Bdellovibrio bacteriovorus HD100: one gene and its partner. The protein of the gene in region 1 interacts with the protein of each later gene in a pairwise test. Links are inferred from orthologs where the notes say so. Each region holds a gene or a part of one and is shown in the gene's direction. Other genes may lie near its edges.

The links.
Region 2: the proteins of tpiA (region 1) and pepT interact in binary tests that used the Escherichia coli proteins (3 or more experiments, as listed by UniProt). The link is inferred for Bdellovibrio bacteriovorus HD100 from one-to-one orthologs.

What each region holds. Positions count from the first base shown.
Region 1 is NC_005363.1:995,575-998,693, forward strand. What follows is about bases 224-3,017. They hold tpiA (triose-phosphate isomerase), read left to right. Parts: upstream 224-1,154; coding sequence 1,155-1,880; downstream 1,881-3,017. Other genes in these bases: BD_RS04830 (phosphoglycerate kinase), read left to right, coding at 224-1,012; BD_RS04840 (hypothetical protein), read right to left, coding at 1,884-2,318; BD_RS04845 (hypothetical protein), read right to left, coding at 2,332-3,017. In the rest of the region: more of BD_RS04830, read left to right, coding at 1-223; more of BD_RS04845, read right to left, coding at 3,018-3,119. UniProt on the Escherichia coli protein: Involved in the gluconeogenesis. Catalyzes stereospecifically the conversion of dihydroxyacetone phosphate (DHAP) to D-glyceraldehyde-3-phosphate (G3P).
Region 2 is NC_005363.1:2,809,193-2,812,404, reverse strand. Bases 19-2,905 are described here. They hold pepT (peptidase T), read left to right. Parts: upstream 19-792; coding sequence 793-2,019; downstream 2,020-2,905. Other genes in these bases: BD_RS17990 (flavodoxin domain-containing protein), read right to left, coding at 2,312-2,875; BD_RS13280 (fascin domain-containing protein), read right to left, coding at 158-658; BD_RS13285 (hypothetical protein), read right to left, coding at 19-145. Also shown: more of BD_RS13285, read right to left, coding at 1-18; BD_RS13260 (hypothetical protein), read right to left, coding at 3,044-3,212. UniProt on the Escherichia coli protein: Cleaves the N-terminal amino acid of tripeptides.

The sequences.
Region 1 (3,119 bases):
GGGCCGTCCAAAAACCAAAGACGACACAGAGTTTTCTTTGGAGCCAGTGGCAAAACGCCTGCAGGACCTTTTGAATGCCGAAGTGATTCTGGTGGAAGAACCGGACTCTGACGCTCCAAAACACCTGCTTCCATCTTTGAAGCCTCATCAGCTGATCCTTCTTGAAAACGTGCGTTTTGAAGAAGGGGAGACGAAGGACTCTGTTGAGTTCGCGCAAAAGATCGCCAACTACAGCGACATTTACATCAATGACGCTTTCGGCGCTTCTCACCGCGCTCACGCGACCATTCACGCTTTGCCTTCAGTGATGAAGGACAAAGGTATCGGCTTCCTGATTGAAAAGGAAATCACGATGCTGGATTCCCTTCTGCAAAACCCAAAACGCCCGTACATCGCGGTGATGGGTGGCGCGAAGGTTTCTGACAAGATCGCGGTTATTGAACGCCTTATGGACGTTGTTGACGGTTTCATCGTGGGTGGCGCGATGGCGTACACTTTCCTGAAAGCTCAAGGCCTGCCAGTTGGTAAGTCTTTGGTTGAAAATGACAAATTGAAATACGCCAAAGAAATGATCGAGCGTATCGAAGCCCGCAACAAAACCATTTTGTTGCCGGTGGATCACGTGGCGACCAAAGGCATCACAGACACAGCGCACGCGCATGTGACCAATGATGTGGCGATTGCGGAAGACGAATTGGGTGTGGACATCGGTCCTAAATCCATCAAGAACTTCTCTGCGGCTTTGCGTGAAGCAGGCACTATTTTCTGGAACGGTCCTATGGGCATCTTTGAAAATCCGGCTTTTGCAAAAGGCACCTTCGGCGTGGCTCAGGCCATTGCTGACAGCGAAGCGATCAAAATCGTGGGTGGTGGTGATTCTGCAGCGGCAGCGGAAGCTTCCGGCTTTGCAGGTAAAATGACCCACATCTCCACTGGTGGTGGCGCATCCTTGGAATACTTGCAGGGCGATAAATTGCCAGGACTTGAAATTTTAAGAACTCGCATCCGCTAAGGACGGCCGGTGAAAAGGGCCCATCTGACTGCGTTGTCAGCGGGCCTTCTCGCTCCGACGTGCTTGGAGCACGCCTGCGCTGCGAGGGCCCACCTCCGCCTTGCATCTGAACCCTTTTGACCAGCCTTAAAGGATAGACGTTATGAAAAAGATTTTTGCTGCTAACTGGAAGCTTTTTAAATCTCCAAAAGAAACGCGTGAGTTTTTTGGTCAGTTCAAAGAACTGGCGGGGAAAGCAACGGGGGAAGTGGTCTTTTTCCCTTCAGCGATTTCTTTGGAAGCAGCCAGTGAATCTTTGAAAGGTACAAGCATCAAGTTTGGCGCTCAGAACTGTTACTTCCAGGCACAAGGGGCTTTCACGGGTGAAAACTCGGCTCAGGTGGTTAAAGATCTGGGGGGCAGCTATGTATTGATCGGTCACAGCGAACGCCGTGCGATCTTTGGTGAAGGTGATGCGCTTGTGGCAGACAAAGTGGCTTTCGTTCAAGGTCTGGGCCTGACGCCGATGTTGTGCATCGGTGAAACCCTGCAAGAACGCGAATCCGCGAAGACCTTCCGTGTTCTGGAAACTCAGCTAAATCTGGGTTTGGCGAAGGCCGACAAAACCAAGCCAGTGGTTGTTGCCTATGAGCCGGTTTGGGCGATCGGGACGGGGAAAGTGGCGACACCAGAGCAGGTGGCAGAAACTCACACAGACGTTTTCAATATTCTAAAAGCACTGGGTTTTGAAACGGCACCGATTCTTTATGGTGGCAGCGTAAAACCGGACAATGCCGCTGGTTTGATCAAACAACCGCATGTGAATGGTTTCCTGGTTGGGGGAGCTTCTTTGGAAGCAAAGTCCTTCAGCGAGATTGCTTCCGTTTAGGATTTAACCGTTGCCGTAGCGCTTTTGGCGCGCGGCGGATTTAACAGCGTCTTCGACCAGTTTGGCGTCAGACGGGGAAAGCTTCTTCAGTGATTCGAGGAAGCTTTTTTTATTTTTCTCATACAGTGGCAGCACGATTTCACCTGCGAACTGTGTCGGATCTTTTTTCAGCATTTCCACCGTCACACGCAGGATCTCGGCATCCAGTTCCGGTGTGGATTTTTTGACGGAGGCTTGCACCGCACTTTCCAGGGCTTCAAACACTTCATCCTGGGCTTTCATGTCGGCCTCAGTCAGTTTGGTGTTTTCATCCGCTGTTTTGACGGTTTCAAGTTTCAAGGCCTGCAGTTTTGACACTTCAGAAGTCACCGCATCAGCCGCCAGAACCGGGGCTGCGCAGAAGGAACAAACGATGGCAATAAGTGCTAATTTTCTCATTGTGCTCTCCTTCTTACGGTTTGATCATCACGCCGATCATTCTGTATGGTTTTCCCTGTTTCGCGTAACGACGCGCTTTCGGGGAACTTAAGAATGAATTGTTCGAATAGAAATCGCTGACAAAACCACCGTTGTCACCCCAGTCCGTTTTGATCTGAACGTCACCGGACTCTTTGGTGCCATTATGATAGACGATCACAGCGCCTTTTGGAACATCCGCAGGACTTTTGATCATGTCACGGTACTTTGGATTGTCCATCAGATTGATCATGCCCTGGGCTTTAAGGTCACGGACCGCATCGCGGGCATGACCTCCTGGCGGATAACGATCAATCATGTCACCACCCATCAGGGCACGTTTGACATAGCGGTAACAGTAACTTGTAGAACGGGAGCGTTTGTTTCTCATCCCATAGCGGATGGTGTTTTTGACTTCTTTGCCTTCAGAATAGCCCATGATCATTGGATCATTGGACCACTTTCCGGCCGCAGCGTTCTTGGGAATCGACGTGCTTGAAGACCGGCTGACTTCTTTGCTGACGTCATCCAGGTTCTGCAGATTGCGTTGTGCAGTTTCACTGGGCTTGGTTGTGGAGCAGTCTTTACAAGTCGTGATAAAACCACCCTCGGTTTGACGAGGATCTTTGTTCTTGGCCAGGTTCGGATCCACTTCCGGCATCTGATTGGCTTTGACACTTTCTTTGGTCGGCAAAGTCGGGCGGGCTTCAGTTCCTTCCACCGGCAGACCTTCACCATCACGGATCGCACGGGACGTCAGCGCCACTTCAGGATCCTGCACCT
Region 2 (3,212 bases), 1.8 Mb from region 1 along the record:
AGAAGTATCTGTTCCACTCACTTTTCACCCAGGCCGAGTATTGGTTTTCCCATTCTGCCGACCATTGGTTGGTGTCGGTCCAGACAGCCGCCTGTCCCGGTGAGCCGAGAAGGGCGATTGTGATCAATATCAAAATCAACTTCATGCTGGTGCTCCGTTATTGGCAGATAAAGCGGAATTTTTCCCAGTTTCTAATTTGGGTGGCATCGGTGTGTATTGTGTCGGTGATTCGTCCGCCACCACCCACGGCTGTCACATAGTGACCCGAGATGGTTTGAATCGCATAGGCTCCATACCCCAATGAGATCAGCTTGAACTTTTCCCAAGCCTGCAATTGTGTGGCGTCGGAATGGATTACATCAGTGATGCGACCGCCTCCTCCAACCGCTGTCAGGTAATAGCCTTTGGACGTTTTGATTCCATAGTTGATAACAGAGCTGCCATCGCACGAATCCACCAGGGTAAAGCGCTCCCACGAGCCCACCTTGGTCGCATCGGTGTGAATGACGTCGGTAATGCGCCCACCACCACCGACGGCAGTGACATAGTTACCGAGATAAGTTTTGATCACACATGAAATCGGGGCGTTGCAGGCCTGTGCTGAAGTCGCCGCCATACCCACAAACAAAAACACGGAAAGAATAAGTTTTGTTTTCATTGGCTTCTCCTTGGGTCATCCATGACCGCCAGGTTCTAGCTCATAGCAGGCCGAACGGGGTTTCAATATTTACCTGGGGAAAATGTCGAGATAATGCTTCGGCTCGGTCGAGTCCTGTGTCAAAATGGCGGCATATGAAACAAATTGAAAAACAACTGGTCGATCGTTTCTTTCGTTATCTGGCAGTCAGCTCACAAAGTGATGACAATGCCCTGGTTTTGCCCAGCACTCCGGGGCAGCAAAAGCTTGCGGAACTTCTTGCGCAGGAACTGAAAGACCTTGGTTTGCAGAATATTGTGGTTGATCAAAAAGCCACAGTCACAGCCGTGAAGCCGGGAACCAAAAAGGGCGGCCCGCGCATCGGTTTCATAACTCATATTGACACCGTGGATGTTGGACTGAGCCCGCATATTCATCCGCAGATTCTGAAATTCACCGGCGAAGATGTTTGTCTGAATAAAAAAGAGAACATCTATCTTAAAGTTTCTGAACACCCCGAGATTCTTCCGTACCAGGGGCAGGACATTATCTTCAGCGATGGCACCAGTGTTCTGGGGGCTGACAACAAAGCCGCCGTCAGTGTGGTGATGACCTTGCTGGCGAACCTGCGTAAGGACCAGCAGTATGGCGACATCGTGGTGGCCTTTGTGCCCGATGAAGAAATTGGCCTGCTGGGGGCTAAAGCAATGGATCTGTCCCGGTTTGATGTGGACTTTGCCTACACCATTGATTGCTGTGAATTGGGTGAGGTGGTTTATGAAAACTTCAACGCCGCGACGGCTGACATGACTTTCACCGGAGTGACCGCTCATCCGATGTCGGCCAAAGGTGTTCTGGTAAATCCGATTCTGATGGCTCAGGATTTTATGGGACTTTTTGATCGAGCTGAAACGCCGGAAAACACCGCCGGTCGTGAGGGGTATATCTGGTTTAACGGGATGATGGCGACTCAACAGGAAGCCAAACTGACGGCATCCATTCGGGACTTCGATCTGAACTCGTTTGCGAGACGAAAAGAGCAGATGCAAAAGGCCACGGAATCGATTCAAGCCAAGTACCCGACAGCCCGGGTGCAACTGAAGATCACCGACACCTACAGCAATATCAGTTCAGCGATCGGCGAGGACCGCCGTGCGATTGATCTGATTTTTGCGGGACTAAAGGAAATCGGCGTAGAACCCAAAGTCATCCCCATGCGTGGCGGGACGGATGGGGCGGCACTTTCCGCGAAGGGAATTTTGACTCCGAATTTCTTCACCGGCGCTTTGAATTTTCACTCCAAATACGAGTTCCTGCCAATTCCTTCCTTTGTGAAGTCCTATGAACTGGCGGAAAAAATCTGTCTGTTGGCGGCTCGCTGATCAGAAAAGAAGAATTCTTGGGTTTTGGCTTAAGCTATTGATATTTCTATAAAATTAGAAATTAGCGCAAAGCCCTTGTCGGGCCTTGTTGGATGGGGGGAAAGTATTCCCCACAGTCCGAAAGCCCAAAGAAGTGCTTGAAAACACGGGGTAAAACCCCTATAAAGGAACCTCACTTCAAGTGAGACCGTGGTTCCGTAGCTCAGCTGGATAGAGCATCTCCCTTCTAAGGAGAGGGTCGTACGTTCGAGTCGTACCGGAATCACCATTTTCATCATCTCAGCTTCCTGTATTAAAATACGAGATTCATATTCATGGGTTCTTCGTTTTGTATTGCGAGAACATCGTCGGCAAATTGGGAAACCTCTTTCCAATCTGTGTATTCGTAGTCCCGGTTCCAATCCGTGTCAGCGCCAGATCGTTTCGCGATGGTGTGCATGATTCTTTTTGTGAACCATCCGTAGCGCGAATAATTCAGCGCTCCGGCAAAGATCGCCCACTTCTTTGGCAGCCAATTTGTTTTGCGGAAGAAGCCTTGCACGATTCTGGCTTCACTTCTTTGGACGGTTTGATCCTTCTGCATAACCCCCAAACAAACCGAAAAGAACGCAGTCGGTTTGATATTTAAATCACCGGAATGATTTCTTACCCATTTGCTTAAAGCCCGAGGATAGCCATTGGCATAGACGGGGCCTCCGACAATGATAGTTCGATAGTGAGACAGGTCTGTGCTCTTGGCGTGAGCCTCCAGAAGGTCCACACTGTGTCCGCGAGCTTTCATTTTATCGGCAATGAAGCGAGAGATTTTTTCTGTTTGACCGTATTTTGATTCGTAGACGATGAGTATGCGCGCCATAAAAGCCCCCTTTCAAATTGGGTGAACTCAGTGGCTCCAAGTCTTCTTTTTTAGAATATTCAACCCAGCCCCTGGCGACCAGACTAGGATCTGCGTATTTTAACAAGGTTTTCGGATGAAATTAGGGCGCACATGGATAAATGTGGATATTGGGCCGGGTTGACGAGTTTAATCCACACACTGATTTTCTGCATCCACAGCGACTTCCTTTAAGTTTTTTCCCACGCAGGATTCAGCATCTCCATCATCGGCCCACTGAGCATCCCGAAATGCCCCGCTCGAGGAATCGTAAATGATAGTCATCGGTTTATCCCCATGCGGAGAGGAATAAGCAATC